4 regions of the Cupriavidus sp. HMR-1 genome follow, and region 3 is predicted to be linked to each of the others. Evidence: predicted binding sites of a transcription regulator. Region 3 holds the regulator's gene; each other region holds the start of a gene.
The links. The regulator FNR, encoded in region 3, switches genes on or off when oxygen is low (the NO sensors DNR and NnrR bind a similar motif). The targets are predictions, from matches to a motif close to TTGATNNNNATCAA.
Positions count from the first base shown of each region.

Region 1: the regulator FNR is predicted to act here: its motif matches at 2,450-2,463, upstream of D769_RS22470 (fatty acid desaturase).
Region 2: the regulator FNR is predicted to act here: its motif matches at 3,401-3,414, upstream of D769_RS17545 (nitrite reductase).
Region 4: the regulator FNR is predicted to act here: its motif matches at 2,151-2,164, upstream of D769_RS11785 (ribonucleoside triphosphate reductase).

Region 1 covers NZ_ANKP01000228.1:33,117-38,912, reverse strand. Annotated here, with positions in the region: gene D769_RS22480 (adenosine deaminase) at 1-927, shown strand, start outside; gene guaD (guanine deaminase) at 1,005-2,345, shown strand; gene D769_RS22470 (fatty acid desaturase) at 2,556-3,737, shown strand; yybP-ykoY riboswitch at 3,829-4,018, shown strand; gene D769_RS22465 (TMEM165/GDT1 family protein) at 4,080-4,655, shown strand; gene D769_RS22460 (urate hydroxylase PuuD) at 4,821-5,796, opposite strand, start outside.
Region 2 covers NZ_ANKP01000138.1:11,032-16,827, reverse strand. Annotated here, with positions in the region: gene gph (phosphoglycolate phosphatase) at 1-585, opposite strand, end outside; gene rpe (ribulose-phosphate 3-epimerase) at 607-1,308, opposite strand; gene apaG (Co2+/Mg2+ efflux protein ApaG) at 1,477-1,851, shown strand; gene D769_RS17555 (hypothetical protein) at 1,870-2,067, opposite strand; gene D769_RS17550 (MltA domain-containing protein) at 2,166-3,305, shown strand; gene D769_RS17545 (nitrite reductase) at 3,517-5,166, shown strand; gene D769_RS17540 (c-type cytochrome) at 5,187-5,492, shown strand; gene nirJ (heme d1 biosynthesis radical SAM protein NirJ) at 5,496-5,796, shown strand, end outside.
Region 3 covers NZ_ANKP01000134.1:350-6,145, reverse strand. Annotated here, with positions in the region: gene ccoP (cytochrome-c oxidase, cbb3-type subunit III) at 1-811, shown strand, start outside; gene ccoG (cytochrome c oxidase accessory protein CcoG) at 867-2,396, shown strand; gene D769_RS17285 (hypothetical protein) at 2,410-2,646, shown strand; gene D769_RS17280 (hypothetical protein) at 2,643-2,888, shown strand; gene fnr (fumarate/nitrate reduction transcriptional regulator Fnr) at 2,972-3,697, opposite strand; gene D769_RS17270 (sulfite exporter TauE/SafE family protein) at 3,783-4,550, shown strand; gene scpB (SMC-Scp complex subunit ScpB) at 5,102-5,796, shown strand, end outside.
Region 4 covers NZ_ANKP01000078.1:12,154-17,949, forward strand. Annotated here, with positions in the region: gene D769_RS11775 (anaerobic ribonucleoside-triphosphate reductase activating protein) at 1-143, opposite strand, end outside; gene nrdD (anaerobic ribonucleoside-triphosphate reductase) at 121-312, opposite strand; gene D769_RS11785 (ribonucleoside triphosphate reductase) at 360-2,084, opposite strand; gene D769_RS11790 (fatty acid--CoA ligase) at 2,296-3,873, opposite strand; gene D769_RS11795 (acyl-CoA dehydrogenase family protein) at 3,949-5,187, opposite strand; gene D769_RS11800 (acyl-CoA dehydrogenase family protein) at 5,196-5,796, opposite strand, start outside.

The sequences.
Region 1 (5,796 bases), on a different contig from region 3:
GACGTGGAAGCGCTACGCGCCGCGTACGCCTTCACGGACCTGCAATCGTTTCTGGACATCTACTACGCCGGCGCCAGCGTGCTGCTGACCGAAGAAGATTTCTTCGACATGACGATGGACTACGTCAAGCGCGCCGCCGCCGACAACGTCCGCCATGCCGAGATCTTCTTCGACCCGCAGACCCATACCGCGCGTGGCGTGCCGATGGGCACGGTGATCGACGGCATCGCCGACGCACTGGCTCAGGCACGCACCGAGTACGATTTTTCGAGCAGCATGATCCTCTGCTTCCTGCGCCACCTGTCCGAGGAGGATGCGCTGGCCACGCTGGAGGCGGCGCTGCCCTATCGCGACCGCTTTGTCGGCGTGGGGCTGGATTCCTCGGAACGCGGCAACCCCCCCGAGAAGTTCGCGCGTGTGTTTGCCCGCGCCAAGGAACTCGGCCTGCATCTGGTGGCGCACGCTGGCGAGGAAGGCCCGCCGCAGTATGTGACCGATGCGCTGGACATTCTCAAGGTCGAGCGGATCGACCACGGCGTGCGCGCGATCGAGGACGAGGCGCTGGTCCAACGCCTGGCACGTGAACGCGTGGCGCTGACCGTTTGCCCGCTGTCGAACCAGAAGCTGATGGTCCACCCCGACCTGCGCGATCACCCGATGAAGCGTCTGCTCGACGCCGGTGTGGCCGTGACGCTCCATTCGGACGATCCCGCCTATTTTGGCGGTTATATGAACGCGAACTGGGAGGCATCGTTCGACGCACTCCCGCTCGATGCGGCCGATGCCCACAAGCTCGCCCGCAACAGTTTTGAAGCGGCCTTCCTGCCGGACGTGCAGAAGGCCGAATTCCTGGCTGAAGTCGACCACTTCTGGTCGGCCACGCCCGCATCCCTGCCCGCAACGGCCAACGTGACAACCACGACCTGACCGGGCGCATTTCAAGAACGCCGGATGCTTCGCCCGTTGCTACACCGAACGGGCGAGGCACCGGCCGCCCCGAAGACATGAAGATGACGACGACTTCCCCTGCATCTGGCGCCGACAACGCCGTGACCCGCGCAATCCGCGGCCGCATTCTGCACTTCCTGCGTGACCCGCAGTTTCATGACGACGCCTATCAGTATTGGGAAGACGGCGTCATGATCGTGAAGGCCGGCCGCATCGCCGCAGTCGGCAATTACGCGGACCTGTCACGCGATATCCCGCAAGGCGCCGAAGTCGTCGACCATCGCGGCAAGCTGATCGTGCCCGGGTTTATCGACACGCACATCCACTACCCGCAGACCGACATCATCGCGTCGCCGTCGCCGGGCCTGCTGCACTGGCTGGACACCTACACGTTCCCCGAGGAGCGCCGCTTCAGCGACCCCGCCTATGCGCGGGCCGTCGCCGATTTCTTCACCGACGAACTGCTGCGCAATGGCACGACCACCGCCATGGTCTGGAGCACCGTGCACGCGGCATCGGCCGACGCACTGTTCGCCGCCAGCCAGCAACGCCACATGCGCATGGTCACCGGCAAGGTGCTGATGGATCGCAACTGCCCGGACTTCCTGCGCGACACCGCCGAGAGCGGCGCGCGTGAATCGGCCGACCTGATCTCGAAATGGCACAACGTCGATCGCCTGGCCTACGCGATCACGCCGCGCTTCGCGCCGACTTCCACCGAGGCACAGCTGGAAGCCTGCGGCGAGTTGGCGAAAGCCCACAGCGACGTCTTCATCCAGACCCACGTGGCGGAAAACCGCGACGAGGTGAAATGGGTGGCCGAGCTGTTCCCCGATGCGCGCAGCTACCTGGACGTCTACGACCGCTACAACCTCCTGCGCCCGGGCGCGTTCTACGGCCACGCGATCTACCTCGACCAGGATGACCGCCGCCGTCTGGCAGACAGCGGCGCGGCCGTGGCGCACTGCCCTACGTCGAACCTGTTCCTGGGCAGCGGCTTCTACGACTTCCACCAATCGGATGCGAATCGCCTGAACGTCACGCTGGCGACGGACGTTGGCGGCGGCACGTCGTTTTCGATGTTCCGCACCATGAACGCCGCGCACAAGGTGGCGCGGATGGGCGGCTACCACCTGACAGCGCTGCGCATGTTCTACCTGGCCACGCGCGCCGCCGCGGAGGCGCTGGGCTGGCAGGACCGGATCGGCAGCTTCGAGGTGGGCTGCGAGGCCGACTTCGTCGTGCTGGACCCGGACGCCACGCCGCTGATTTCGCGCCGCAGCAGCCGCTCGGAAACGCTCGAAGAGCAGTTGTTCGCGTTCGCGATGCTTGGCGACGACCGGGTCATCGAGAACGTCTACATCATGGGCGAGGCCACCAGCCCGGTCGCCGCCTGATCGGGCGTAGGCGGGGCATATTTGTGTGGATCGGCCGATTCCACCCAAACATGGTCCGCCGATGTGCTTTTTTGGTCTCAATGCGAATCCGCCCTCGCGGAGCATTGACCATAATCAACACAACGGTCATCAAAGCCTTCTAGCCTGTCACGCATATAAAGTCCGCCCATCCGGGCAGACGCACATGCATACCGACTCGCCAGACCTTTGATGACTGCCCCATCCGACACCCTCTCGCCGGCCGACGCCGACGCGATCTCGCAAGCGCCGAACCACAGCACGAACCGCCCCAAACGCCCGGCCAAGAACATCCCCCTGCCGGAGCCAATCGCCTTCGAGGCCCCGTTTCCGAACCGCAAGACGATCCGCAGCTGGCTGATTCCCCTCGGCGGCCGCAGCACCGCGCGCGCGCTGCTTCTGTTCGCGTTCGATTACGCGCTGTTCGCTGCCGTACTGGCCGGCGTGGTCCTGGCATCATCCTGGTGGGCCAAGGTTGGGCTCGGCGTGCTGGCCGGACTGATCATCGCGCGCCTGTTCATCATCGGCCACGACGCCTGCCACCAGAGCCTGACCGACCATCGTGGCCTGAACAAGTGGCTGGGCCGGCTCACGTTCCTGCCGTCGCTCACGCCTTATAGCCTCTGGGAAGTCGGCCATAACGTCGTCCATCACGGTTACACGAACCTGAAGGGCTTCGACTTCGTCTGGGCGCCCTACTCGCTCGAGGAATTCCGCGCGCTGCCGCGCAGCCGCCGGATTCTGGAACGCATCTACCGCAACGGCCTTGGCGCCGGCCTTTACTACCTGATCGAGATCTGGTGGTTCAAGCTGTTCTTCCCCAGCAAGCGCCAGATGGCGACCCGTCGCCCGATCTTCATGTGGGACTGCGCGCTCGTGGCAGCTTTCGGCGCGCTCTGGATCGGCGCGCTGGTCTGGCTGGCCGTGGCCACCGGGCAATCCCCGCTGCTGCTGGTCGGCACCGGCTTCGTGCTGCCCTTCCTGATCTGGAACGCCACCGTTGGCTTCGTGCTGTACGTCCACCATACGCATACCAGCGTGGCGTGGTACGACACCAAGGCCATGTGGGCGAAGGCCCAGCCGTTCGTGTCGACGACCGTGCATCTGCGCTTCAACTTCGGTATCGGCGCGGCCCTGCATCACATCATGGAGCACACGGCCCACCACGTGGACATGAGCATCCCGCTGTACCAGCTCAAGCGCGCCCAGGCGCTGCTCGAGCACGCACTGCCGGGTCGCATCATCATCGAGAAGTTCTCGTGGCGCTGGTATTTCCATACAGCTCGCCGCTGCAAGCTCTACGACTTCAAGGCGCTGTGCTGGACGGATTTCCGCGGTCGCCAGACCAGCGAAAACGCTCCGACTCCGGTCTGAGCACATCGGGAATGGCGGCGTTAGCGACATTCCCTTGAATTGACAGAAACTGCGAGACGGGTGGACTTCGGTCGCCAGTCTCGCTAAAATGCGACCTTCCATTGGGGAGTAGCCGCCCTGATCTCACCGCGCCGCGCAATGCGGCACCCGGAAGACAGGGGCGTACGTCAACAGACTTGACCAAATGCCGACATGGCAGGCGGTTATGGCGTGCGCAGCCCAGGACCTTGCGTCCAGTGCCTGGCGAGACCGATGACCTCACCTTTCTGGCCGGGCCGGGAAAGGTGTGCGTCATTGGCATCTCGCGATGCATTTGCGGCCCGGTTATTCAAACGACAAAAAATGGAATCGTTCCTCGTCTCCACAGGCATCGTCGCGCTCGCTGAAATGGGCGACAAGACGCAGTTGCTGTCGCTCGTCCTGGCTGCTCGCTACCGCAAGCCAATTCCCATCATCCTGGGAATCCTGATCGCGACACTGGTCAACCATGGCTTTGCCGGCGCGCTCGGCGGCTGGATCACAGGCGTGGTCGGTGTAGACCTGCTGCGCTGGATTCTCGGCCTCGGGTTTATTGCGATGGCCGGCTGGATGCTGATTCCAGACAAGCTCGACGACGCCGAGGAAGCCAAACCCGTCAAGGGCGCGCTCGGCATCCTGGGCACCACGATCATCGCGTTCTTCTTCGCCGAGATGGGCGACAAGACGCAGATCGCCACCGTGGCGCTGGCCGCGCGCTTCCATGGCGAAGTGATTGCGGTGGTGGCCGGCACGACGTTCGGCATGATGCTCGCCAACGCCCCCGCCGTCCTGCTTGGCGACCGTTTCGCCAACAAGATGCCGATCGCCCTGGTGCACAAGATCGCCGCTGCGATCTTCCTGGTGCTGGGTCTGCTGGCGCTGTTCAACGTCGGCGGCTGAGGATCGTGGCTCCCCTCTCCCGCTCAGCGGGCGCGGGGAGAAGCAATTCCGATCCGGAAATAAAAAAACGGGGCCTAAGCCCCGCTCAAACCCTCGCCGGTCCGGAACAGCCAGCTGCAAACTGCGCAGCCTCCGGACCGTCGATCACCGATGCTCGGTCAAAAATCAGTTGGTGGTTTTCGCGCCGCCTTCGAACCATTGGCCAAGGAGCGCGCGTTCATCGTCCGTGATCTGCGTGACGTTGCCCAACGGCATCGCCTTCTGCTGCACGGCCTGTTGATAGATCAGCTGAGCGTGTGCCTTGATGCCATCGACGGAGTCCAGCTTGATCCCCTTGGCAGCGGTCGGCATCATCTTCGGCTGCTCGGCGTGGCACTGCACGCAACGCGTGTTGATGATTTCCTGGACCTTCACGAAGCTCACGGCATTGGCGGCGTCACCAGCAGCATTGCTGGCAACTTGCGGACGCGGTTGCGGCGCGATCATGAACGCCACCACGCCCAGGCAGGCCACGCCGGCCGTCGGCCATGCGAAGTTGATCTTGCCCTTGTGCTTCAGGATGAAGAACTGGCGAATCAGCACGCCGGCCAGCATCACCATGATCAGCACGAGCCAGTTGTTCTTGGCCGCGTACGTCATGCTGTAGTGGTTCGACAGCATTGCGAACAGCACCGGCAACGTGAAGTACGTGTTGTGCACGCTACGCTGCTTGCCGCGCTTGCCGTGGATCGGATCCACCGGCTGGCCGGCCTTCAGCGACGCCACCACCTTGCGCTGGCCCGGGATGATCCAGAACAGCACGTTGGCACTCATGATCGTCGCGATCATCGCACCGGTCAGCAGGAATGCCGCGCGGCCCGAGAAGATATGGCACGCCACAAACGCCGCGACTGCCACATAGACCGCCACCAGAATGCCTACGGTACGGTCGCTCTTGCCGAAGATGCGGCAGATCGAGTCGTAGACCACCCAGCCAAGCACGAGGTATGACACGGCAAAGCCAACGGCGGCGCCGGGCGACATGTCGTACACATTCTTGTCGATCAGGAACGTGCTCGCGTTGAACAGATACAGCACCACCAGCAGCGCAAAGCCGCTCATCCACGTCGAATACGACTCCCAGTAGAACCAGTGCAGGTTC
Region 2 (5,796 bases), on a different contig from region 3:
ATCATTTTCGGAGTCGCCGATGGCCAGCACGGCCTCCGGATCGACCCGGAATGCCTCGGCCACCTTGAGCAGTGGATACGGATCGGGTTTGCGCAGGGCGAACGCGTCGCCGCCGTAGACCAGATCGAAATACTGGGCCAGGCCGGTACGGGCCAGCAGCGGCTCGGTGAAGTTCCACGGCTTGTTGGTCACGCAGGCCATGCGCAGGCCCATCGCCTTGAGCGCCGTCAGGCCCTCGCGGACATTCGGGTAGACGTTCGAAAACTGGCCGTTGATCCGCACGTACTCGCGGTCGTACAGCGCGTAGGCATCAGCGAACAGCCCGTTCGCGTGCAGCGGCGAGAAACGCGCGTCCAGCACGCGGCGGATCAGGTTCTCCGAACCCTTGCCGACGAAGCTGACAATGTCCTCCTGGGACATCGGCTCGACCGGGCCCAGGTTGGGATGCTTGTGCGCCAGGGCCAGCAGCATCGCGTTGACGGCGGCGTGAAAATCGCCAGCGGTGTCGACCATGGTGCCATCGAGGTCGACGATCACCGCCCGGATGGCGTGCCAGTCCGTGCGGCGCAGTATTTCGAGACTCATGCGCGTGACTTCCCTGCCTGATTACTTGCCAACCGTGGCCAATTCGGCCCGCAGCGCGCCGATGACGCCCTTGTAGCCGCCGTCGGCGTCCGGCTTGCCGAATACGGCGGAGCCCGCCACGAACGTATCCGCGCCAGCCGCGGCGATCTCGGCGATGTTGTCCACCTTCACGCCACCGTCCACCTCCAGCAGGATCTGGCGGCCCGTGCGCGCGGTGTACGCGTCGATGCGCTGGCGCACGGCGCGCAGCTTGTTCAGCGTCTCGGGAATGAAAGACTGGCCGCCGAAGCCCGGGTTCACGGACATCAGCAGGATCACGTCCAGGCGGTCCATCACGTGGTCCAGGTAGTGCAGCGACGTGGCCGGGTTGAACACCAGGCCGGCCTGGCAGCCGTTGTCGCGGATCAGCGCGAGCGAGCGGTCGATATGGTCGCTGGCCTCGGGGTGGAATGTGATGATGTTGGCGCCGGCGCGGGCAAAGTCCGGGATGATGCGATCCACCGGACGTACCATCAGGTGCACGTCGATCGGGGCGGTGACGTGCGGGCGGATCGCCTCGCAGACCAGCGGCCCCACGGTCAGGTTGGGCACGTAGTGGTTGTCCATCACATCGAAATGGATCCAGTCAGCGCCGGCTTCGGTGACGCGGCGCACTTCCTCGCCCAGGCGGGCAAAGTCGGCGGACAGGATGGATGGGGCAATGCGGAAGGTGGGGCTGCTCATGATATTCGGGCGGGCTGAAGGCGGAATGGGCGGTATTTTACGCCGGTCGGGCCCCCGGAGTCGGGACGAACGCCTGGCCGGGCCGCTTGCCCCTGCCATGGCCTTGCCGCACAATGCGCAACACCCGGCCGCCGCGCGGCCTGCCGACCCTTCTTACCACGTCGATACATGAGCGAGTACGCATTTTCCGTGGCCGTGCGCACGCAGTACATGCCGGACCAATCGGACCCAGACCGTGGACGCTACGCGTTCGCCTACACCATCACGATCCACAACACCGGCGAAGTCGCCGCGCAGCTGATCTCGCGCCACTGGATCATCACCGACAGCGACAACTCGACGCAGGAAGTCTCGGGCCTGGGCGTGGTCGGCCATCAGCCGCTGCTCAAGCCGGGCGAGCACTTCGAGTATTCGAGCTGGGCGACGATCTCCACCCCGGTGGGATCGATGAAGGGCGATTATTTCTGCGTGGCCGAAGACGGCCACCGTTTCGAGGTGCCGATTCCCGAATTCGCGCTGGTGCTGCCCCGAATGCTGCACTGAACCGCCGCACGGCGGGAACTAGGCCTCGGGCGGCGTGTCTGCATCCGTCGAGGTCTGCTTGGCGCGGGACGGATGGTCCTCCGGCGCGCGCGTGGGGCGCGGATTCTTCTTGGCGGTGCTCATCGTCCAGACCACGATGAAGATCAGCAACAGCAGCGCCACGCCGGCTTCGGCGGCAAGTAGCAGGGTAGGGTGGTTTTCGAAGAACTGGCTCATCGCGAAGGGGTCAGTCGACGGATCGGGTTGAGATTGTAGGACATGCGCGGGGTTGTGGACTGTCTGACCGCCGGCCGTGTCCGCGAAGAATGGACAAGATGGCAAATCAGTATTCCCTGCGCGCGCCCCGCGCGTCGTCGAGCAACACTTCCTGGCGCGGCTGGCTTGCCTTGACGGGCGCTGCCGCGCTACTGGCCGGCTGCATGAGCGGTCCGCCCCCGCGTATCGAAGGTCCGGGCGGCGTCCCGGGCGGGAAGGCACCTGCGACCTCCTCCGCGGCAGGCCGGTTGCAACCGGCAAGCTGGGCGGAAATCGGTGGCTGGAGTCAGGACGACGTGCGTGCCGCCTGGCCCGCGCTGCTGGCGAGCTGCCAGGCGCTGAAAAAGCGCGCCGACTGGAACCGCGTCTGCGCCGTTGGCCTGATGGTGGACGCCGGCGATCTCGTGGCGATGCGCGCATACTTCGAAACCAACTTCCTGCCATACCGCGTGGTCAACGTCGATGGGACGGACAACGGGTTGATCACCGGGTACTACGAACCGATCCTGCACGGCTCCCGCACGCGTCAGGGTGCGTATCAGGTCCCGCTCTATCGCCGGCCGCCGCAACTCGGCAAGGGCATGTTGCCGCCGCGCGCCGAACTGCTGCAGAACCCGGCGATGCGTGGCAGCGAACTGGCCTGGGTGGATGATCCGGTCGAAGCCGCGTTCCTGCAGATCCAGGGCTCCGGCCGCATCCGCATGGCCGATGGCACGATGATGCGTGTCGGCTACGGCGGTACCAATGACCAGCCGTTCCGCTCTTTCGGCAAATGGCTGCTCGACCGTGGCGAGATCACGCCGGCGCAGGCCACGATGCAGGGCATCAAGGCATGGGCGCGTGCCAACCCGGGACGCGTGGACGAAATGCTCAACGTCAATCCGCGCTTTGTGTTCTTCCGCGAATTGCCGCCGACCAACGAAGGACCGGTAGGCGCGCTGGGCGTGCCGCTAACGGCGGAACGCTCGATAGCAGTTGATCCCGCAACCATCCCGCTTGGCGTGCCGGTTTTCCTGTCGACCACACGGCCACTTTCCTCTGAACCGATTCAACGTCTGATGTTCGCGCAGGACACGGGCTCCGCCATCAAGGGTGGCGTGCGCGCGGACTTCTTCTGGGGCGCCGGCGACGCCGCGGGCGAGGCCGCCGGCCGCATGAAGCAGGGCGGCAGGATGTGGGTCCTGATGCCGCGCAGCTGACGTCATGTTACCGGCGGGCTACATACAGCAATGCCCGCCGTTCGAGTTAGTTCCCTGACACGTAGCAGGGTTATTCTCCTGCCCCGTTCCCCGCGTTGACTCGTGTCAATCGCGATGCAGTTCTTCTTCCCCATGATTGGAACATCTGTCGCGCGCCGCGCTCCACGCACGGTGCCGCAGCACAGCATTCCCCACTCGCTAATGAAAAATCATGAAAGCGAAATCATGGATGTTCCCCGCACTGGCGGCCATGCCGCTCTTCTTCTGGAGTGCGCACGGTAGCGCCCAGACGGCGCCGACTCAGAATCCCGAGCCGAAGCTGACTGCGGAAGAATTCAACCACGCCAGGCAGATCTATTTCGAACGGTGCGCAGGCTGCCATGGCGTGCTGCGCAAGGGCGCTACGGGCAAACCGCTGACACCCGACATCACGCGTGCCCGTGGCACCGAATACCTGAAGACGTTCATCAAGTACGGCAGTCCGGCCGGTATGCCCAACTGGGGCACCTCGGGCGATCTCACCGATCCCGAGGTCGACCTGATGGCGCGCTACATCCAGCTCGATCCTCCGACACCGCCGGAATTCTCGCTGGCCGACATCGAAAAATCGCGCAAGGACATCGTGCCCGTGGCCAAGCGGCCAACGCGCAAGATGAACAACTACAACCTGCAGAACCTGTTCTCGGTCACGCTGCGTGATTCCGGTGAGGTCGCGCTGATCGACGGCGACAGCAAGCAGATCATCAATATCGTCAAGACCGGCTACGCGGTGCACATCTCGCGCATGTCGGCGTCCGGGCGCTACCTGTACGTGATCGGCCGCGATGCGCGTCTGAACCTGATCGACCTGTGGCTGCCCAAGCCCGACAACGTCGCGGAAGTAAAGATCGGCCTCGAAGCGCGTTCGGTGGAAACCTCGAAGTACAAAGGCTACGAAGACAAGTACGCCGTGGCCGGCTCGTACTGGCCGCCGCAGTACGTGATCATGGAAGGTGACACGCTCAAGCCGCTGAAGGTAGTGTCCACACGCGGCATGACCGTCGACAACGAGTACCACCCCGAGCCGCGTGTCGCATCGATCGTTGCCAGCCATTTCCGTCCCGAGTTCGTCATCAACGCGAAGGAAACCGGCAAGATCCTGATGGTGGATTATTCGGATCTGAAGAACCTGAAGACCACCACGATCGATTCCGCCAAGTTCCTTCACGACGGTGGTTTCGACTCCACGGGTCGCTACTTCCTGGTGGCCGCGAACGCATCGAACAAGATCGCTGTCGTGGATACCAAGGAAGACAAGCTGGCCGCGCTGGTCGATGTCGGCAAGACCCCGCACCCGGGACGTGGCGCCAACTTCATGCATCCGAAGTTCGGTCCGGTCTGGGCCACGAGCCATCTCGGCGACGAAACCATCAGCCTGATCGGCACCGACCCTATCAACCACAAGGCGCAGGCCTGGAAGGTGGTGGAAACGCTCAAGGGTCAGGGCGGTGGCTCGCTGTTCATCAAGACCAATCCGAAGTCGCACAACCTGTGGGTGGATACGCCGCTCAATCCCGACGCGAAGCTGAACCAGAGCGTGGCGGTGTTCGATACGCAGAAGCTGGAAGACGGCTACAAGGTGCTGCCGATCGCCGAATGGGCGAACCTGAAGGGCGAAGGCGCGAAGCGTGTGGTGCAGGCCGAGTACAACCAGGCCGGTGATGAAGTCTGGTTCTCGGTCTGGGGTACCAAGGATGGCGAGTCCGCGCTGGTCGTGGTCGATGACAAGACCCGCAAGCTCAAGGCCGTGATCAAGGACCCGCGTCTGATTACCCCGACGGGCAAGTTCAACGCGCACAACACACAACACGACGTCTATTGATCAGCGGAAGGAGAATTCGCATGCATACGTCTACAGTTATCGCCGCCGTGGCACTTGCTGCCGCGCTGCCGGTTACCGCGTTTGCCAGCCAGGAACTTGCCACAAGCAAGAACTGCATGGCTTGCCACAGCGTCGACAAGAAGCTGGTCGGCCCCGCCTACAAGGACATCGCCGCGAAGTACAAAGGTGACAAGGCGGCTGCTGCGCAGCTTTCTCAAAGCATCCTGAAGGGAAGTAGCGGAAAGTGGGGCCCGATCCCGATGCCGCCCAATCAGGTCAGCGAGGCGGAAGCCAACACGTTGGCCAAGTGGGTGCTAAGCCTCTGATCCATGTTCCGACTCTCCCGCTTCATGGAGGCGCTGCGCGACGGGGGGTCGGTCCCCCCGCCGCGCCGTGCCAGTGGTCCCGTGGTGATCTGGAATCTGGTGCGGCGCTGCAATCTCAACTGCAAGCACTGTTATTCCACATCTGCCGATACGGATTTCAAGGGCGAGCTGTCGACCGGCGAAGTCATGGCCGTGCTCGACCAGCTCAAGGCGGCGCGCGTGCCCGCGCTGATCCTGTCCGGTGGCGAACCGCTGTTGCGGCCGGACCTGTACGAGATCGCCGCGCGTGCGCGCGAACTTGGAT
Region 3 (5,796 bases):
GAAAGGTGTCAGCACCACTGATGACACCGGTCATGTCTGGGATGGTGACCTGCGCGAACTGAACAACCCGCTGCCACGTTGGTGGATGTGGATGTTCCTGCTGGCCTGCATCTTCGGTCTTGGTTACCTGGCGCTGTATCCGGGCCTGGGATCGTACGCCGGTATGCTCAAGTTCTCGACGCAGGGCGAGCTTGCCGCTCACCGCGAGGCCGCCGAGAAAACGCAGCACCAGATCTACGCCAAGTATCTGAGCATGGATATCAAGCAGGTGGCGGCGGATCCTGACGCACGCGAGATCGGCCAGCGGTTGTTCCTGAACTACTGCGCGCAGTGCCACGGTTCGGATGCGCGTGGCAGCCGAGGCTTCCCCAACCTGACCGACAACGATTGGCTCTACGGTGGCGAGCCGGAGACGATCCAGCAGACGATCACCAAGGGCCGCAATGGCGTGATGCCATCGTTTGCCAGCACGATCGATGCGAAGCAGGCCGGCGATACTGCCCAGTACGTGCGTTCGCTGTCTGGTCTGTCGTCGGATCCGATTCGCGCATCGCGTGGCGAAAGCACGTTCAAGTCGACCTGCGCGGCCTGCCATGGCGCCAACGGCAAGGGCAACCAGGCACTCGGCGCGCCGAACCTGACCGACAACACGTGGTTGTACGGCAGCTCGGAAGCGACCATCGTCGACGCGATCCTGAAGGGACATAACGGTCATATGCCGGCGCACGAGGAGATTCTGACGCCTGAGCGCATCCGCATGCTGACCGCATATGTGTGGGGTCTCTCGAATACGGGAGGCGCTGCAAAATGACTAACTGCCCCGGGGCCGGGCGGCGTGCCGCCCACCGGGGCGTGAGGGCAACACGATGAGCGCGCCCCTTAACGCCCCCGATCACTCGGACGATCACGCCTCGAACGATCCGTCTGCAAGCCAGTCGGCGAGCGATCGTAACGGCAACACTTGGCGTCCCGCGCCGCCCCCCAAGGGGGCCGAGACCACCGAGGAAGCGCTGTACGAGGTCCGCCGCAAGATCTATCCGCGCTCGACTTCTGGCGCGTTTTCGAGCTGGCGCGTGTGGCTGGTCATCCTGACGCAGTTGATTTACTACGGAACGCCCTGGCTGCAGTGGAATGATCGCCAGGCCGTGCTGTTCGATCTCGGCGCGCGCAAGTTCTACATCTTCGGTCTCGTGCTGTGGCCGCAGGATGTGATCTATCTCGCTGTGCTGCTGGTCATTTCTGCGCTATCGCTATTTCTGTTCACCGCCATCGCGGGACGCCTGTTCTGCGGCTATGCCTGTCCTCAGACGGTCTACACAGAGATATTCATGTGGATCGAGCGACATGTCGAAGGGGATCGCATCGCGCGGATCCGACTCGACGGCGATCCCTGGAGCCTGCGCAAGCTGCGAATCAAGGCGACCAAGCATGTGCTCTGGGTGCTGATCGCACTGTGGACGGGCTTCACGTTTATCGGGTATTTCGCACCGATTCGGGAACTTGGTAGCGAGGTCCTGCATTTCACGCTAGGACCCTGGCAGAGCTTCTGGATGCTGTTCTACGCATTTGCGACCTGGGGCAACGCCGGATTCATGCGCGAGCAGGTGTGCAAGTACATGTGCCCCTATGCGCGTTTCCAGAGCGTGATGGTCGACCGCGATACCTATGTCGTGACCTATGACGTGGGTCGTGGGGAGCCGCGTGGTAGCCGTTCCCGCAAGACCGATCGCCATGCGGCTGGTATTGGCGATTGCGTGAATTGCAGTATCTGCGTGCAGGTGTGTCCGACCGGTATCGATATTCGTGATGGCCTCCAGTACGAGTGCATCGGTTGTGGCGCCTGTATCGACGCGTGCAATCTCGTCATGGACAAGATGGAGTACCCGCGCGGCCTGATCCGATACACGTCGGAAAACGCCATGCGCAAGTCCCTGACGACATCCGACGCGCGCAAACGGCTGCTGCGACCACGCACGATCATCTATACGCTGATCTGGCTGGTTCTGGCGGCGGGCTTCGTCGCATCGCTGGCAATGCGGTCGCCGATCAAGGTCGACATCATTCGGGATCGCGGCGCGCTGGGCCGGGAAGTGGAGGGCCGCTGGATCGAGAACGTCTATCGGCTCCAGGTGATCAACACCACGGAAGCGCCGATGCGGATTCGCGTGCAGGCTGAGGGCGACGATCTGACTGGACTGACGGTCGAGTATGACAAGTCCGCCGAGGCCATGCAGCCAACGTCCAACCGGTTGTTGCCGATTCGCATTCGCGTGCCGATCGACGATGCCAAGGAAGGCACGCACAAGATCAACGTAACCGTGACGGCGGAGGGCGAGGACGGCCGAGACGCGCATATCAGGCAATCCACGAGTTTCATTGTTCCCCGCAATCTGTGATGCTGAGGGTGAAATGGCAGCAAACAAGGAGAGCGCAATGACATCCCAACAGTCCAAGCCCTGGTACAGGGAACCGTGGCCGTGGCTTTTGATGAGCGGTCCGTTGCTTGCAATTATTGGCTGCGGCGTGACCATCTGGCTTGCCAACACGCATCCGGATTTGCCGATTTCCGGCGTGGAGCGTCATGGCCTGGTCGTGGAGAAAACGGGGGCGGAGCATGTAGCGTCGCCGGCTGCGAGGCGCCCATGAGACTCCGCTGGCTGATGTGGGTACTTTGGCCGGCGTTTCTGATGGGCGGAGCGGCCACCGCCACCGTGTTTTCGGTCGTTGATCCGGGCGATCTCACGTTCTTCGGGCACCAGGTGGAAGCGTCTCGTGAGGCGGTCTACACGATTGGCTTCCTGGTGGCGTGGTTGTTTTGCGCATTGTCCAGTGGGCTGACGCTCTACACCATGCCAACCAAGCTCGAGGAGACCGACGAACTCGAGTAATGGCTCGAGTGCTGGCAGAAAGCAAAACGGCCGCACCGGGAGATCTGCTCCCGATACGGCCGTTTTCCTGGCCACGATGCCCGTTAGCAGTTTCGGCTATAGACCTGCCTGATGCCTTCCATGTCCACGAGTTTCACGTGTCGTTGGCGAATCTGAATCAGGCCGGCTTCGGCGAATCGAGAAAAGAGCCGACTCACGGTTTCGAGCTTGAGGCCAAGATAGCTGCCGATTTCTTCGCGGCTCATCCGCAGCACGAACTCGCTCGACGAGTAACCGCGCATCGACAGGCGCTCGGACATGTTGACGAGAAATGCTGCCAGGCGCTCTTCGGCACGCATCGAGCCAAGAGTGATCAGCATGATCTGGTCCTGCGAGATTTCCTTGCTCATCAGCCTCAGGAACTGCTGCTGGAGAGAAGGCAACGTGCCGGACAGCGATTGCAGGTCATCGAATCGCACGACGCAGACCTCTGTGTCCTCGAGCGCGGTGGCGTCGGACGCATGCTGCATCTCGCTGAGGCCGTCGAGCCCGACGACCTCACCGGGCAAATGGAAGCCGGTGATTTGCGTGCGTCCGTCCTCCATGGTCACGTGGGTCTTCAATGTGCCAAAGCGGATCGCATAGACTGCGGTAAGTGGTTCGCCCATGCGATAGAGCGTTTCGCCCTTATGAACACGAACGCGTTCCTGTACGAGCGTGTCCATCTTTGCGAGGTCCTGTTGCGACATGCCCACGGGAAGGCAAAGCTGGCCCATGGCGCAAGTGGAGCAACGCGGAGACATCTCGGTGACGGGAATGGAGGTAAGCAATTGATGGTGCTCGCATGAATGCGCTTGCGATGGAGGCGCGATGCAGGCATTTTACAGCGTGATGTGACGCAGAAGCGAGGAACAGTTGCCATTTGGTGTGCTTTTCAGTGTCTTTACACTTGCGTTGCTTGGTGGCGTGCATTGCGCCGCCATGTGCGGAGGAATTGCCATTGCCGTCGAGCAACGGCAATCCGGGGGGGCTGTTGCGGTCGTTAGCCTCGTGCATCGCTCGCGATTTCACTGGTGGCTGGAACTGCTGGTCATGCACGCCGGGCGTCTCACGACCTATGTGCTGCTTGGGGCGCTGATGGGAGCGGTGGGTGCGACAGTCTGGAAGCAGGACTACCTTCCAGTGCAGCGCTGGCTCTATGGCGCGGGCAGCCTGTTACTGGTTCTGACCGGGGTGTGGTTGTTGCGGGGCCGCGTCATGCGTGCAGCATGGCTCGAACGGCTGGCGGCGCGGGCTGCCTCGTATGTCGTCCGGGGCGTCGCGTCGCTGGGCATGCAGATGCCGCTTCGCTTGCGTCGGCACGCGCCCATCATGCGGCGCTATGGGATGGGGTTGGCCTGGGGGCTGGTGCCCTGTGGTATGGTGTATGGCGCACTTGCGCTGGCCTTGTTGGCTGGAAATGCGCCATCTGGGGCACTTGTCATGGCGGCCTTTGGCATTGGGACGCTGCCCAACCTGCTGGTGATCTCGGGTTTGTCGGGCTACCTGCGGCAACTGTCGCGCCGCCCCGGCGTTCGAGTGGGCGCCGCGCTTGTTGTGATCGGTTTTGGGGCGCTGGGTGTCGCACGCGCCGTCTGGCTGCCCGATACGCTGGCCAATCACGGCTTCTGCGTCGTGTTCTAGACTTTTTTGCTGGTTGCAGGGCGGGGCTGGAATGCCATACAATCGCGAAAACCACGGTATCGCGCTCCGATGCGCTCGTGGCGTCGCCGGGGCTGCATTCCCGATCTGGGATGTGTGCCCAGGGGGTCTGGGCAGGTCTGGCTTGCCGGGATCGTCCCCACAGTTCATCCGGTTCACAAGATCTGGTTCCAAAGTCCGATGGGGCTGTGTGGAGAGGTGGCGCTGGTGCCAGGCGAAGTTGCCTGGGCCGATATCGATTGTTTCTTGCCGCCTTGGCGATCTGATTGTCCAGGTGAATGTCCACCCCAAAAGGGAGAGGGTGCGACGCAAGAGGTCCGTTGACTGGCGTAGTCTGTCAGCCCCGGACGATCTCCTGCCGGAACGACCCGGCAATTCGATGCAAAGAAAATGAGGTGCACGGCTCCGCTGCGAAAAGCTGCGAGTTGGCTGCGCGATGAGATGGCGGTGGCTCAGGCCTCGCTGTATCTGCAATCTCCAGTGCTTCAGGATTCGTCCAGAAGCAGGTGCAAAGACAGGCTGCACACAATCACATGAATACCCAAGAGGCGAAGATCGTCCTCGAGACCGCGCTGATCTGTGCGCAGGAGCCATTGCGCGTTGGTGATCTGCGACGGTTGTTCGCCGACGACGTCGGTGCCGACACCATCCGGGTTCTGCTCGAAGAGCTGCGCAACGACTGGCAGCAGCGCGGGGTGGAGCTCGTGGCCCTGGCCAGCGGCTGGCGGTTCCAGAGCCGCCCCGAGATGCGCGAGTTTCTTGATCGGCTCAACCCGGAGAAGCCGCCGAAGTACTCGCGTGCCGTGATGGAAACGCTAGCGATCATCGCGTATCGCCAGCCGGTGACGCGCGGTGACATCGAAGAGATCCGGGGCGTAACGGTCAGCACGGAGGTGGTCAAGAAGCTTGAGGACCGGGACTGGATCGAAGTCATCGGTCACCGGGACGTGCCTGGTCGCCCCGCGTTGTATGCAACGACCAAGGCATTCCTGGATGATCTTGGTCTGCGCTCGCTGGATGAGTTGCCGCCGCTCGAGGATGCCCAGGCCCAGGCTCAGGCGGCTCTGCTGGATCAGCAGGCCATCGATTTCGAAGCGGTCGCGACGGCGAATCCGCCTGCTGGTGACGAGGAGGCCTTTTCGGAGGCCACCGTAGAAGTGGCTGAGACGGGTGAGCCGGCAGTTGAGCAGTTGTCGGTCGAGCCGCAATCCGAAGATCTGTCCGGTGG
Region 4 (5,796 bases), on a different contig from region 3:
TGGCAGTAGTCGCAACGCCAGGGGCATCCCTGGCAGAACACCACCGCGGCCAGCCGCCCGGGAAAGTCGATGCTGGTCAGCGGTGTGAAACCGCCGACTTTCAGGTCTGCCAAGATGGGCTCAGGCCGCGCAGCGGGCCTCATCGAAGAACGTGCGCTCGGCATGCTCGCCCTTCTTGCCGGTGTTGAAGCTCGCCACCGGACGGTGGTAGCCCATCACGCGGGTCCAAACTTCGCAGGGTTGGCGCTCTTCGTCCTTGAGTGTCAGTGCGGGTTCGATCGAGAAATGGCGGGCGACAGCGAGATCAGTCATGGCGTTGCTCCTCATGTGCGAAACGTCGGGTTGAAAATCGGGAAACCTCACGCCGCCAGCGCGGCGCGTTTGCGCGCGAGAATGTCCTCGTCGCACTTCGGGCAGAAGCGGTGTTCGCCGGCCAGATAGCCGTGCTTGGGGCAGACGGAGAACGTCGGCGTGATCGTGATGTAAGGCAGCCGGAACGACTCCAGCGCGCGACGCACCATCCGCTTGCAGGCCTCGCCGCTGGACAGTCGCTCGCCCATGTAGAGATGCAGGACCGTGCCCCCGGTGTACTTCGATTGCAGGGATTCCTGACGTGCCAGCGCCTCGAATGGATCGTCGGTAAAGCCGACGGGCAACTGCGACGAGTTCGTGTAGTAGGGCTGATCGGCCGTGCCGGCCTGCAGGATGTCAGGCCAGCGCTTGCGGTCTTCACGCGCGAAGCGATACGTGGTGCCTTCCGCGGGCGTGGCCTCCAGGTTGTACATGTGGCCCGTGGCTTCCTGGAATTCGACGATCCGCCCGCGCACATGGTCCAGCAGACGCACCGCCATCGCGTGCCCGGCTTCCGTAGTGATGTCGTACGCATCGCCCGAGAAATTGCGGATCATCTCGTTGATGCCGTTCACGCCAAGCGTCGAGAAATGATTGCGCAGTGTGCCCAGGTAGCGCTTCGTGTAGGGGAACAGCCCTTCGTCCATCAGTTGCTGGATACGCTCGCGCTTGGCCTCCAGCGTGTCGCGGCCCATGTCCAGCAGTGAATCAAGCCGGCTCAGTAGTGCGCCTTCATCGCCTCGATACAGATAACCGAGTCGCGCGCAGTTGATGGTGACCACACCCAGGGACCCGGTCTGCTCCGCACTGCCGAACAAACCGTTGCCGCGCTTGAGCAATTCACGCAGATCCAGTTGCAGGCGGCAGCACATGGACCTGACCATATTGGGCGTCAGGTCCGAGTTCACGAAGTTCTGGAAGTACGGCAGGCCGTATTTCGCCGTCATCTCGAACAGCCGCGCGGCGTTCTCGCTTTCCCACGGGAAATCCGGCGTGATGTTGTAGGTGGGGATCGGGAACGTGAAGACGCGCCCTTTGGCATCGCCCTGCGTCATCACCTCGATGTACGCACGGTTGATCATGTCCATCTCCGCCTGCAGGTCGCCATAGCGGAACGGCATTTCCTCGCCGCCGATGACGGGCACCTGTTCCTTGAGATCGTCGGGACATGTCCAGTCGAACGTCAGGTTAGTGAATGGCGTCTGCGTGCCCCAGCGCGACGGCACGTTGAGGTTGTAGATCAGCTCCTGGATGTGCTGCCTGACCTCGGGGTACGTCATCGCGTCCTTGCGGATGAAGGGCGCCATATAGATGTCGAACGACGAGAAGGCCTGCGCGCCGGCCCATTCGTTCTGCATCGTCCCCAGGAAATTCACGATCTGCCCGACTGCGCTCGACATATGCCGCGGCGGCGCGGCTTCCACCTTGCCAGGCACGCCGTTGAGGCCTTCATGGAGCAGAGTGCGCAACGACCAGCCGGCGCAGTAGCCGGACAGCATGTCGAGATCGTGGATATGGAGGTCGCCTTCCCGGTGCGCGGCGCCAGCCTCGGGCGCGTAGACATGCGAAAGCCAGTAGTTGGCGGTGACCTTGCCGGCCACATTGAGGATCAGGCCGCCCAGCGAATAACCCTGGTTGGCATTGGCGTGAATCCGCCAGTCCTTGCGGTCCAGGTATTCATTGATGGACGACTCGACGTCGACAGTCGTCGCGCCCCGGATGTTCTGCTGCATCGCACCCCTCCCGTGCTTACGCACAAAATATGGGATGGATTATCTATATCGATACCATAGGTAGTGTTGCGGCAGATCAAACGGCGGCACCGCCGCGGGGGGACGACGCATCGGGTGGCGCATCGACCGGGTATGGCCCGGAGGGCGACCCCGACCTCGACCGCCCGGCGGCATCTGCCGCCGGATGTGCCCTTCCCCGGCCCCGGAGTGCCTAGTTCACCTGCCGGGTGCGGCCCGTCCAGTACGGCTCCCGCAGCGCCCGGCGCAGCAGCTTGCCGGATGGATTGCGCGGCATGGCGTCGATGAAGTCGATGCTCTTGGGCACCTTGAAACCCGCGATGCGCTCGCGCGCCCAGCCCAGAATGCTGTCGGCATCAGCGGCCACACCCGGGCGCAGCACCACCATCGCCTTGACCGCCTCGCCCCACCGCTCGTCCGGCACACCGATCACGGCCACGTCGGCAACGGCCGGGTGGCCGTAGATGGCACTCTCCACCTCGGCCGGGTAGATGTTCTCCCCGCCGCTGATGATCATGTCCTTGACCCGGTCGTGGATATAGAGGTAACCGTCCGCGTCCATGTAGCCGGCATCGCCACTGCGCAGCCAGCCGTCGGCGTCGATGGTGCGGGCGGTCTCTTCCTCCTGCTTCCAGTAGCCCGCCATGTTCTGCGGCGAGCGGATCACCACTTCGCCCACCTCGCCGGCAGCCAGCCTCTGGCCATCCGGCCCGACCACCGCCACCTCGCTACCGGGCATGGCCTTGCCGGCGGCGCGCATGCGCGGGACATCGGCGGGCGTATGGTCTTCGGGCGGCAGTGCCACGATCGTGCCCGTGGTCTCCGTCATGCCGTACTGCTGCACGAAGCCGCAGCCAAACACCGCCATGCCCTCGCGCAGCAGCGCCGCGGGAATTGGCGACGAGCCGTACAGCATGTGCTTGAGGCGTGAATAGTCCACCTGGCGCGCGCGCGGATCGCGCAGCACGATCTGCATCGCGGCCGGCACCATGAACAGCTTGCTGATGCGGTCATGCTCGATATAGTCGAGCACCTTGCCCGGATCGAATTCGCGCGCCACGACACCCTTGCAGCCGACTAGAACACCGCGCACGCCCCAGCCCGAACCGCCGATATGCGCCACCGGCATGGCCACCAGCGACACATCATCGTCGTTCCATAGCGACCAGTCGGCGCCTTCGCGCAGCGAGATCTCGGTACCACTGGTCAGGTTGCGATGCATCAGCATCACGCCCTTGGGACGTCCGGTAGTGCCAGAGGTGTAGAGCTGCAGCACCACGTCGGCGGGCTTCGCTTCGTGCGCAGGTGGCGTATCCGGGCAGGCGTCGCGCCAGTCCGTGTAGGTCGGCCAGTCTGGCTCCCCGCCCTCCATCGCCACGGCGCGGCGCACCAGTGGCAGCGCTGGCAGCAGGTTGCGAACCGATGCCGATGACTCGGGCCCTACAAAGACCAGCGTCGCGTCGCAGTGCGAGACGATGTACTGGATTTCAGGCCCTGCCAGCCGCCAGCTCACCGGCGCAATGACGGCCCCCATCTTGGCCGCGCCAAAGAACAGTTCGAAATAGTGGTCGCTGTTCTTGCCGACATAGGCGATGCGGTCGCCAGCCTTCACGCCGTCGGCCAGCAGGGCCTGCGCCACACGATCCGTATGGCGATCGAAATCGGCAAACGTGGTCTCGCGGCCTTCGAAGGCGTACGCAATGGCCCCGGCCCGCTCCCGGGCGAAGTGGCGAATCGCGCTGGGCAGCGTCGCGAGGTATTCCGTCTCCATGAGCCTTGTCTCCTTTTCTGATTGATAGGATGGGTACTGGTGACAAATGGCGTCGAGGGACGCCAAAGCGGGCGCTCAGAGCCGCAATACCTGTCGCGCGATGATGTTGCGCTGGACCTCGCTCGAACCACCGTAGATCGATGCCTTGCGGTAGTTGAAGTAGCGCGGCGCGATCGGGGCGGCATCGTCGGGGCCCAGACGCGGGTCGGCAGCGCGTCCCTGGATCTCGGCCCAGGTATCCCGCACGAATGGCAGCGCATAGGGTCCGAGCGCGTCGACGGCTAGCTCGGAGATGGCCTGTGCCGTCTCGGTTCCGACCAACTTGATCATGCTCGACGCCGCGCCAATCGACGTACCCGAGGCCACGCCGGAGAACAGCCGCAACTCCGCCGCCTCGGCCGCCGCCACGCGCACATACATGGCGCCCAGCCGTTGCCGGAAGACGGGATCCTCGATCAGCCGCCCGGTGCCATCCTCACCGGGCTGAGCGGCGGCCATGGCAACCACCTTGTCCAGTTGCCGGTGCAGCATCGGCGCGAAGCTACCGCCACGCTCGAACTCGAGCAGGTACTTGGCAATGGTCCAGCCCATGCCCTCGTCGCCAATGCGTTGGGCGGCCGGCACGCGCACATCGTCAAAGAAAACCTGATTGACCTCCTGCTGGCCTTCCATCGGGCCGTCGAGCGTAGGCAGCGCCGATACGGTGATACCCGGCGTGCGCATGTCGAGCAGCAGGAACGTAATCCCCTCCTGCGGCCTGCCCTCGCGCGAGGTCCGCACCAGACAGAACATCCAGTCGGCCCACTGGGCGTGCGTCGTCCAGATCTTCGAACCGTTGAGGATGTAGTGCTCGCCATCCGCATCGATGCCGCGTGTCGCGCGCATCTGCAACGATGCCAGGTCGGAGCCTGAGTTCGGTTCGGAGTAGCCCTGGCACCACCAGTCGTCGGACGCCAGGATGCGCGGCAGGAAGCGGGCCTGTTGCTCGGGGCTGCCGTACTTCATGATGACGGGCGCCACCATCTTGAGCCCCATCGGCGACACTGCCGGGCAACCGGCGGCGGCCAGTTCGCTCTGGAAGAGGTGACGTTGCGTGGGTGTCCAACCAGGGCCGCCATGTGCTTGCGGCCAATTCGGTGCGGCCCAGCCACGCGCGTGCAGCGCCTTTTGCCAGCGTACCTGTGCCGCCTTGTCGAGATGGCCGTTCTTCGATTGCGCCATCATGGCGCGAAGCTCGTCATCAAACGCTTCGGAGATCCAGGCGCGCACCTCGGCGCGAAACTGCAGGTCTTGCGGAGAGTCGTCGATATCCATGGCGATCCTTATGCGTTGGCCGGGTAGCGCAGGTCGACACAACGGCGCAGATGGTAGGCAACGTTGCCGAACTGCAGGCCGATGGCGGTGACACGCTTGAAGTAGTGGCCGACCGCCGTTTCCTCGGTCACGCCCATGCCGCCGTGGATCTGCACCGCGCCCTCCCCGATGCGGCGGCCTGCTTCGTCGACATGGGCCTTGGCGGTGCTGGCACCCAGCGCGCGCTCATGTGGCTCGCCAGCAAGACGCATGGCAGCCACCTGTGTGAGGGCGACGGCCTGCTCGTGCAACATGTACATGTCGGCCATGCGATGCTGCAGCGCCTGGAAGCTGCCGATGGCCTGCCCGAACTGCTGGCGCTGACGCGCGTACTCGACGGTGTCCTCCAGCATTCGCGCCGTGGCGCCGGTGGCTTCGGCACACAGCGCCACGGTGGCGGTGTCGCTCAATTGCTCCAGCAGCGGCAATGCGCCGCCAGGCATTCCCAGCACTTGTGCGGCGCTCACCGGCACGTCGGCCAGTATCAGGTCAGCAGTACGGCCGCCGTCAAAGGTGGGGGCTTCGATCAACGTCAGGCCCGGCGCCGTGCGTTCGACCCAGAACAGCGTC